Regions from separate parts of the Gordonia sp. CPCC 205515 genome, predicted to be linked through region 1. Evidence: predicted binding sites of a transcription regulator. Region 1 holds the regulator's gene; each other region holds the start of a gene.

Region 1 (3,274 bases):
CGCGCTGGTGACCCGGCTCGGCGGACCCACCAGCCATACCGCCATCATCGCCCGCCAGTTGGGTATCCCGTGTGTGGTCGCGGTATCCGGCCTCACCGATGTCCCGGTCGGCGCTCCGGTGCTGGTCGATGGCACGGCCGGCACCATCGAGGTGTCCCCGGACGAGGCGACCGCGGTCGCCGCAGTCGAACAGAGCCGTAAAGAGGCCGAGGCGGTCAAGTCGTGGACGGGACCCGGTCGAACCTCCGACGGTCATGAGGTGCTGGTGGTGGCCAACGTCGCCGACGGGGCGTCGGCCCGCACGGCGACGTCGTTCCCGGTGGAAGGTGTTGGCCTGTTCCGCACCGAGTTGGCGTTCCTCGATCGGCCGGACGAACCGTCGGTGGAGGAGCAGACGGCGCTCTACAAAGAGGTTCTCGACGCGTTCGACGGCCAGAAGGTGGTCATCCGGACCCTGGACGCCGGCTCGGACAAGCCGCTGAAGTTCGTCACGAAGCTCGACGAGCCGAATCCGTCACTCGGCGTGCGCGGCAACCGTATTGCCACCGACAACCCGCAGATCCGCGAACATCAGCTCGACGCCATCGCCGCCGCAGGCAAGGCCAGCGGCAACACGCCGTGGGTGATGGCACCGATGATCGCGACGCCGGCCGAAGCCGCCGAGTTCGCGGCGCAGGTCCGGGAGCGCGGCATGATCGCCGGCGTGATGGTCGAGGTCCCGGCCGCGGCCATCTTGGCCCCCGCGATCCTGGCCGAGGTCGACTTCGTCTCGATCGGCACCAACGATCTGACGCAGTACACGATGGCCGCCGACCGCATGTCGCCGGAGCTTGCCGGGCTCACCGACCCGTGGCAACCCGCGGCGCTGCACCTCATCCACAGTGTGGGGCAGGCGGGCGTCGCGGCAGGCAAATCGGTCGGTGTGTGCGGTGAGGCAGCTGCCGATCCGCTCCTCGCGTGCGTGTTGGTGGGCCTCGGCGTGAACTCGCTCTCGGCCGCGCCGGCCGCGTCCGCGGCCGTTGGTGCACGGCTGTCGGGCGTCACTCTCGACCAGTGCCGAAAAGCCGCCGAGGCCGTGCTGGCCACCACCGATCCGGTGGCCGCACGGGCCGCCGCCACCGCCGCGCTGGCGGACTGACCCCGGGGCCGGGAATGATGCGGCGGGTGCCGGGCCGGTGGCTCAGACCCGCCGCATCACCGTGACGACCTTGCCCAGGATCGCCGCGTCGTCGCCGGGGATCGGCTCGAACAGGGCGTTGTGTGGCATCAGCCAGATGTGCCCGTTCTTGCGCTTGAACGTCTTGACGGTGGCCTCGCCATCGATCATCGCGGCGACGATGTCGCCGTTGTCGGCGACGCTCTGCTGACGCACCACCACCCAATCCCCGTCGCAGATCGCCGCGTCGATCATCGACTCGCCGACCACCTTCAACAGGAACAGCGATCCCTCGCCGACCAATTCGCGGGGCAGCGGAAAGACGTCCTCCACTGCTTCTTCGGCGAGGATCGGGCCGCCTGCCGCAATCCGTCCGAGCACCGGCACGAACGCCGGGGTCGGCAAGGGCGTGCCGTCGGCCGCAGCGCTGCCACCCGGCGGGTTGTTGTGCTCGCCGTCGGAGATGTTCACCGCGCGCGGCCGATTGTGGTCGCGCTTGAGGAGACCTTTGCGCTCGAGTGTGCGCAGTTGATGGGCCACCGACGACGTCGAGGTGAGCCCCACCGCGTCGCCGATCTCGCGGATGCTCGGCGGGTACCCGCGCTCACGCACGGATTGCCGGATGTAGTCGAGCACTCCGCGCTGGCGCGGGGTCAGGGATGCCTCGGCGGTCTCCGGGTCCTGGGCGCCGGCCGCCGGGCCGGTGGTGGCCTGGCCGGTATGCCGGGCGTCGTGCCCGCCGGACTTGTTGCTCATCGGTGAGTCCTTCCTCTCGGTCGGGAACTGGTTCGGGTTGCGAAACGGCTGGTCGTTCGAGTGGTACAGCGCCGACAGTAGCCGAAGTCACCGACATGTTCAAACATGTGTTCGAGGTGTTTTGCGGTTTGTCGCGACTTTGTCGGAGGGGCGTGCTAAAACTCGAACATACGTTTTATCGATCACGTGTTCGACGTTCACGTGTTCGAACCGACACCCTCCGGAGGACACCATGAGCACCGCCACCATCACCCGCACCGCAGCCCCGACCAGCTCCGCAGCTCTTACCGGTACCGCCGCCCCGAAGGGTCGCGTGCGCGCCACCAGGGTCGGTGATCGCCCGGTGCGGGGAGTCGAACCCGCGTTCGGTCGTCCGGCAGACGGACGGCCGCTCGGCCCGCTGCCCGCGACGCCGCGGGTGCGGGGCAGCCGGTGCGCGGCCCCGGCGTCGAGTCTGCGCGCGTCACAGCAGGCGGGTGCGGTGGCAGAGCCCCGCCCGACCGTCGCCCGCCGGGTCTACGCCCGCCGCCGCGCCGCAGCCGTGGCCGTGCTGGTCGGCGTGGCGCTCGCCGGGCTGGTGTGGGTGGTCGCGATCGTCGGTTCCGGCTACGCCGCGTCGGTCGCGCCCGCACCCATCGGCACCGAGGTGGTGCACGTGCGGTCGGGCGATTCGCTGACGTCGATTGCCGAGCGGATCGCCCCCGACGTGCCGCGGCAGGCCGTCATCGACGAGATCGTGGCCCGCAACGACCTGTCCGGCGCCGGACTGCATGTGGGGCAGGCGCTGGTCGCGCCCGCGTACCGGTGACGCGTGGGCGGTATTCTCGGGGGCATGCGCTGCCCGTTTTGTAAGAACGAGGACACCAAGGTCATCGATTCACGCGTCGCCGATGAAGGCCAGGCGATCCGTCGCCGCCGGTCGTGTGCACAGTGCGGGCGCCGGTTCTCCACCGTCGAGAGCGCCGTCCTGTCGGTGGTGAAGCGCAATGGTGTCACCGAGCCGTTCAGCCGCGAGAAGGTGATGCGCGGCGTGCGTCGCGCCTGCCAGGGCCGTGCCGTCGAAGAGGACGCGCTGGCCAAACTCGCACAACAGGTGGAGGACACCGTCCGGCAGTCCGGGTCCGCGGAAATCCCCAGCAACGAGGTCGGGCTGGCGATCTTGCGTCCCCTGCGCGACCTCGACGAGGTCGCCTACCTCAGGTTCGCATCGGTCTACCGCTCGTTCGACTCGATCGAGGACTTCCAGCACGAGATCGACGATCTGCGAGGCGTGTCCTCGTCCGTGGACGACCCGATGTCCCCGTCGGCCGACGACCAGATCTCAACCGAATCCGTCCAGAGCTCGTAACGCCCGCTTCTCCG
Region 2 (3,274 bases), on a different contig from region 1:
CGACGAGCACATCACCGACGGCACGATGCAGTGGGAGTACCTCCTGGTGACCGCGACGGTCGTGTGACGCCCGCTCCCCTGAGCAGCGAGGAGCCCCGCCCCCGTTCCCTGAGGTCTCAGGGAACGGGGGTGGTCACTGCCGGAGAGTGTTGACTGCCCACCCCGCCGCAATCAACCGCGGCACGCGTCGTCGTTCCTCGGGCCTCACCGGCGGTCCGGTACTGGGCGCGGATTCGACTGTCCGCGAGTTCTTCTCCTTATCCGGTGGTCGGTGCCGTTCCCGCAACCGGCGTGCCAGTTCCGCCCCGACGATCCCGCTCCGGTTGACCTGCGGCTTCCCGCGGCGTCCGTCACGGCCGTTGCGCACCCACGCGGGACGCCCGGCGTCGGGTCCGTCTTTGATGATGTGGGTCGACCACTGCCCCGGCTTGTCACCGACCATCCGATTGTGTTTGCCGCACGCCCCGGCCAGATCGATGATGTCGGTGAACCCGCCCTGCGCCCAATCCTTCTCCGCATGATGGGCTTCGAGATGAGTGAACGGCTGAGTGCAATTCGGGCAGGTACACACCGCGCCGTCCCGCGCGAACAACATGAACCGCTGTGCCTGGTTCGCAAACCTGTTGGCCTGCCCCAGATACAGCGGTTCTGCACTGTGATCTTTGAAGACTGCGAGGTGCTGCTGCGCCTCGGCGGCCAACTCGATCACCTCCGAGATCGGCAACAAGGCACCGCTGGCGGTGGTCGCCACCCCCGCCTGTTCGCGCAGGGCGGTGTCGGTGATGGAGATGATCAACTGCGGCGGCAGGCCTCGATGGCTTCTCCCGAGGACTCCGCCGTTGACGACCGCATCCAACAGTGCGTGCAGCGCATCGTGATTGCGTTGGGCGGGGGTGCGGTAGTCCCGCTGGGCTGCCTTCTTCAGAACCTCGATGTCGATGTCGTCGCTGCTGCCTTTCGGCGAGTCGGGATCGCCCGGCATGTTCATGCCGGGAGCCGCCCAGGCCGCGAACACCACATCCAGCAGTGCTCGGGTGACCGGGTCGAGGTGTCCTTCCAGGGTGCTCATCAACTGGGCGTCCTGCTTCGAGAGTTCCAGGCTGCGCCGGCGGGCTCGGTCCTTGTCGTCGGTCAGGGTGCCGTCGGGGTCGAGGTGAGCCAACAACTCGGCACCCAGGACAATGAGTTCTTTGGGTTCGTGATCGCGGGCGTAACCGGCCATCACTTCTTCGGCTTTGTCCCGCAACTCGGGTTCCACCGCGGCCGGGATCTTGTCGAGAATCTTGATCACCGTCAATGCATGGTCGGGGCCGATCGCCCCCTCGGCGAACGCCGCCGCCAGGTTCGGGAACTTCGGGTCCAGGACGTCCCCGGTCAGCGAGTACATCGACAACAACGCTGCCATCAGCTTGCGGCGTCGACCCGGGTCGGTGATCCGCAGGTGCAGCACCATGAAGTCGGTGAGCCGGCTGTAACCCTCACGCTCTGGTACCCCGCGATCCGAGCAATCCATCACCCGCCGCAGGCCGACATACGCCATCCGCCGGGCCGAGCGTTCGTGGGATTCGGCAACCGCCAGCACCACGTCAGAGCCAGCAGACGACGTCGATGAGGCCATGATCCGGTCCAGCACGTCGTCGAGTTCGCGGTAGAGCCCGACGATCTCCGCGCCGGTGTCGCCATTCTCATTGCTGCTGGTCATCGAGCCTCACCCCCCAGACTGCTCGAACTGATGTTCGATAGTCTACGCCGCGCAGGTACCGGAGGCAAGGGTGGATGATCCTTCCGTGGCGACGAGATCCCGATACGGTCTCGCGATTCGTCGAACCCACCTCCGATCACGCATAATGGCGGTACGCATGAGGCAGGAGTGACTGTTGTGACTAAAATTCGGATTTCGCTAAGGCGTCGCCATGCTCTGGGAGCGTTGGTGGCCGTGGCGGCGGTACTGGGTGTCGGCACGGTCGCTGCGCCGACCGCGACAGCCGCCCCGGATCCGTCGAAGCCATACGTGGTGTCGAAGTCGTCGATCCCCGGTCGGGAACGCCTGCAGGTCTGGTCGCCGGCGATGGGACGCGCGGTGACCGTCGACATCCAACACCCGGCGGGCGACGGTCCGCGGCCGACTCTGTACCTCCTTGACGGCGCCGAGGCGCACGCACAGGAGTCGGGCTGGTACGCGATGACCGATGTCAAGTCACTGGCCGCGAGCGAGAAGCTCAACGTCGTCACCCCGGTCGGCGACCCCCACAGCTATTACACCGACTGGCGGGCCGTCGATCCGGGCATCGGCAAGAAGTACATGTACGAGACCTTCCTGACCAACGAACTGCCGCCGATCATCAACGGCGAGTTCGGCGGCAACGGCCGCAACGCGATCGCCGGCGCGTCGATGGGCGGGGTCGCGGCGCTGACGCTGGCCGCTCGGCATCCGGAGCTGTATCGCGGTGTCGCGGGTTACAGCGACTGCGCGAACGTCTCCAGCCTGCCCAACATGCTGCTCACCCAGTGGGACGTCAGCCGCGCCGGCGGCAACGCCGACAACATGTGGGGTCCGATCGGCGATCCCGCCTGGGCCGCCCACGATCCGTATCTGATCGCAGACAAGTTGCGCGGCAAGACAATCTACATGTCGTCGGGCAACGGCGCTCCCGGGAAGTACAACGACCTGCTCAACGATCCGCTCGACGAAACCTTCCGGGGTATCTTCGGTGAGATGGGCACGTACTTCTGCACCGGACAGATGAGTTCGCGGCTGTCGGCACTCGGCATTCCGTACACCACCGCCATGCGACCGACCGGCACGCACAAGTGGGGTTACTGGAAGGACGAGTTGCGGACCTCCTGGCCGATCCTGATGGGGTCGCTCGGGTTGCGCTGACGCACAGGTCTTTCCGCGATGACCCCGCTTCCCGACGTTCGTACGCAAGCCGACCGACTGATCGACCTGGGTGTCGAGATCGATGCCGATCGGCTGCGCGTTCTCGCGCAGGCGACGACACCCGACGACACCCTCCTGGTCCCGCACCCCCAGCTCGTACCGCCATCGTCGTTGGCGCCGTTGATCTCTCGCGATGGCAAGCCTGGCTTCGTCGTCGTCGACATGACCGACCTCGACGAGTTCGGGCCGATCGATGGCATCGATGTGCCGGATGCTCCGTTCTATCTGCTGTCCGGCCTCGATCGCGGCGACAACATGGTCAACTGGAGTCCCGATGAAGCGTTGCCGTCCATCGTCGACGCGGGCCGCACTCCATTGACGATCAACGAGGGC
Region 3 (3,274 bases), on a different contig from region 1:
GTTCTTCCAGGCCGCCATCGACGCCGGAGTTCCGGTGATCCCGGTGCGCCTCGGCTTCCACACGCCCGCGGGTACGTCGACGGCAGCGAGTTTCATCGGCGACGACACTCCCGCCGACACCCTGCGCCGAGTCCTGCGCACCCGCGGCCTCACGATGCACGTCCGCGTCCACGAACTTCAGTTGCCCACGGCGGATCGCCGGGTCCTCGCGGCCCGGTGTGAGCGGTTGCTGGCGCCCTCTTACCCCTTCGCTTCCTGAGGTGTGAAGACCCCCGGATCCCTGTGGTGTGAAGACCCCCCGATCCCTGAGGTGTGAGGAGCGTTAGCGACGAGCCACGAAGGGCCTGGTGAGAGGCCGTCCATGGCCCTTCGAGACGGCCCTCCGCTAGCGCTCCGGACCTCCTCAGGGAGCGGGAGGGGACGGTCCTCCGCTAGCGCTCCGGACCTCCTCAGGGAGCGAGAACGGTTACAGGTCGAGCGGATTGACCGCCCATCCTGACGCAATCAAACGCGGCACCCGTCGTCGTTCTTCCGGTTTGTCCGGTGGTCCGGTACTGGGTGCGGATTCGACTGTGCGCGAGTCCTTCTCCTTATCCGGTGGTCGGTGCCGTTCCCGCAATCGGCGTGCCAACTCCGCCCCGACGATCCCGCTCCGGTTGACCTGCGGCTTCCCGCGGCGTCCGTCACGCCCATTACGCACCCACGCGGGTCGACCGGCATCGGGGCCGTCCTTGATCATGTGGGTCGACCACTGACCCGGATTATCCCCGACCATCCGATTGTGTTTCCCGCACGCCCCGGCCAAGTCGATGACATCGGTGAACCCGCCCTGCGCCCAATCCTTTTCCGCATGATGAGCTTCGAGATGAGTGAACGGCTGCGTGCAGTTCGGGCAGGTACACACCGCGCCGTCCCGGGCGAACAGCATGAACCGTTGTGCCTGGTTGGCAAACCTGTGGGCCTGACCCAAATACAACGGCTCGGCACTGTGATCTTTGAAGACTGCGAGGTGTTGTTGTGCGTCGGCGGCCAACTCGATCACCTGCGAGATCGGCAGCAGCGCACCGCTGGCGGTGGTGGCCACCCCGGCCTGTTCCCGTAGCGCGGTGTCGGTGATGGAGATGATCAGATGCGGCGGCAGGCCTCGATGACTTTTCCCGAGGACTCCGCCGTTGACGACAGCATCCAGCAGTGCGTGCAGCGCATCGTGATTGCGTTGGGCGGGGGTGCGGTAGTCCCGCTCGGCCGCCTTCTTCAGAACCTCCATGTCGACGTCGTCGCTGCTGCCCTGCGGCGAGTCGGGATCGTTCGGCATGTTCATTCCGGGAGCTGCCCAGGCCGCGAACACCACATCCAACAGCGCTCGGGTGACCGAGTCGAGGCGTCCTTCCAGACTGCTCATCAAATCGGCATCCTGCTTGGACAACTCGAGGCTGCGCCGTCGGGCCCGGTCCTTGTCATCGGCGAGTGTGCCGTCGGGGTCGAGGTGTGCCAACAGTTCGGCACCCAGGACGATGAGTTCTTTGGGTTCGTGATCGCGGGCGTAGCCGGCCATCACCTGTTCGGCCTTGTCCCGCAACTCGGGCTCGACACCGGCCGGGATCTTGTCGAGAATCTTGATCACCGTCAACGCATGGTCGGGGCCGATCGCCCCCTCGGCGAATGCGGCCGCCAGGTTCGGCAGCTTCGGGTCCAGGACGTCCCCGGTCAGCGAGTACATCGACAACAACGCTGCCATCAACTTGCGGCGTCGACCCGGATCGGTGATCCGCAGGTGCAGCACCATGAAGTCGGTGAGTCGACTGAACCCCTCGCGTTCCGTCACCCCGCGGTCCGAGCAATCCATCACCCGCCGCAACCCGAGGTAGGCCATCCGCCGCGCGGACCGTTCATGGGATTCGGCAACCGCCAGCACCTCGTCGCGCGAGGCGGACGTCGTTGACGACGCCGCGATCCGATCCAGCACGTCGTCGAGTTCGCGGTAGAGCCCGACGATCTCCGCGCCGGTGTCGCCACTCTCATTGCTGCTGGTCATCGAGCCTCACCCCCCAGGTTCTCGAACTGATGTTCGATAGTCTACGCCGCTCGGCTACCTGTGGCAAGGGCCGCCCGCGGCAGGCCAGTTGCGAAAATCTGGTCACATATCTCATATATGTATGCTCTCCGCATGACAATCTCGCTGACGCGCACCGAAGCCCAGCAGCGCTTTACCGAACTCCGCGCTGCCGACGGCCTCGTCGACGACGCCGACCTCGACGCCATCTGGGCAGGCCTGACCACCCTGAAACCAGCGGAACTGTTCGGTGCCTGGAAGGGTGGCGAGTTCGTCACCGGCCACGCCGCCAACGGGTTGCTCGAGAAGTCCGGCTGGTACGGCAAGACCTTCACCTCGCGCACCGACGTGCAGCCGCTGATCTGCCGCGACGCCGAGGGCACCCTGTTCTCCAACACGAAGCTCGGCAAGGGCGAGGCCAGCCTGTGGTCGATCGAGTTCCGCGGCGAGGTGACCGCGTCGATGGTGTACGACGGGCAGCCCGTCATCGATCACTTCAAGCGGGTCGACGAGAACACTGTCATGGGCATCATGAACGGCACAGGGGGAGTCGTCGACGGCCAGCATCTCTACTTCTATCTCGAGCGCGTGTGACAGGCACGCGCACCAAGGATTGACCAAGGCCGATCCAAGCGGCCCGGGCGACGGTGTCCTTCGTCGAATCCACTCGAACGAAGGACACCGCCATGACCCGATCTCAGAAGATCACGCTCGCCGTACTGTGTACCGCCACGGCCATGCTCATGCTCGACATCGCCGTCGTCAACACCGCACTCCCGTCGATGGCGCGGGAGTTCGACGCCGACCTGAACTCCCTCAAATGGGTGATCGATGGCTACACCCTGGCGTTGGCGACGGTGGTGCTCACCGCAGGCGCCTGGGCTGATCGCGTTGGGCGTCGTCGCGTATTCATCATCGGTGCAATCGGTTTCACTGTGGCATCGGCGATCTGCTCGCTGTCGGACGGCATGTTGATGCTCAACATCGCCCGCGTCGTCCAGGGCTTGGCGGCGGCGCTGCTGTTCGCCACCGCCCTCGCGTTGCTGGCCCACGCCTTTCCCGGTCGCGCACAACGCACCACCGCGCTGGCCGCCTTCGGCGCGACCATCGGGGCGTCGTTCGCGGTGGGACCACTCCTGGGTGGGGTGCTCACCCAGACGATCGACTGGCGCGCGATCTTCGTCATCAACGTGCCGCTGGGTGCGCTGATGCTGTGCGGCG

What was found. Region 1 encodes LexA, which represses DNA repair genes until DNA is damaged. Its sites were predicted from a motif close to CGAACANNTGTTCG; they were not measured.
Region 2: AAFP30_RS24900 (DUF222 domain-containing protein) is a predicted target of LexA. The motif match lies at 1,726-1,739, and genes of this name have one in related genera.
Region 3: AAFP30_RS02375 (DUF222 domain-containing protein) is a predicted target of LexA. The motif match lies at 2,058-2,071, and genes of this name have one in related genera.

The regions. Positions count from the first base shown of each region.
Region 1 is NZ_JBCLVJ010000021.1:63,957-67,230, forward strand. It holds gene AAFP30_RS26425 (phosphoenolpyruvate--protein phosphotransferase) at 1-1,138, shown strand, start outside; gene lexA (transcriptional repressor LexA) at 1,181-1,912, opposite strand; gene AAFP30_RS26435 (LysM peptidoglycan-binding domain-containing protein) at 2,145-2,720, shown strand; gene nrdR (transcriptional regulator NrdR) at 2,745-3,260, shown strand; gene hrpA (ATP-dependent RNA helicase HrpA) at 3,234-3,274, opposite strand, start outside.
Region 2 is NZ_JBCLVJ010000019.1:37,646-40,919, reverse strand. It holds gene AAFP30_RS24905 (class I SAM-dependent methyltransferase) at 1-67, shown strand, start outside; gene AAFP30_RS24900 (DUF222 domain-containing protein) at 134-1,702, opposite strand; gene AAFP30_RS24895 (alpha/beta hydrolase) at 1,931-2,881, shown strand; gene AAFP30_RS24890 (DUF5701 family protein) at 2,900-3,274, shown strand, end outside.
Region 3 is NZ_JBCLVJ010000002.1:444,750-448,023, forward strand. It holds gene AAFP30_RS02370 (lysophospholipid acyltransferase family protein) at 1-259, shown strand, start outside; gene AAFP30_RS02375 (DUF222 domain-containing protein) at 467-2,035, opposite strand; gene AAFP30_RS02380 (DUF4334 domain-containing protein) at 2,168-2,647, shown strand; gene AAFP30_RS02385 (MFS transporter) at 2,740-3,274, shown strand, end outside.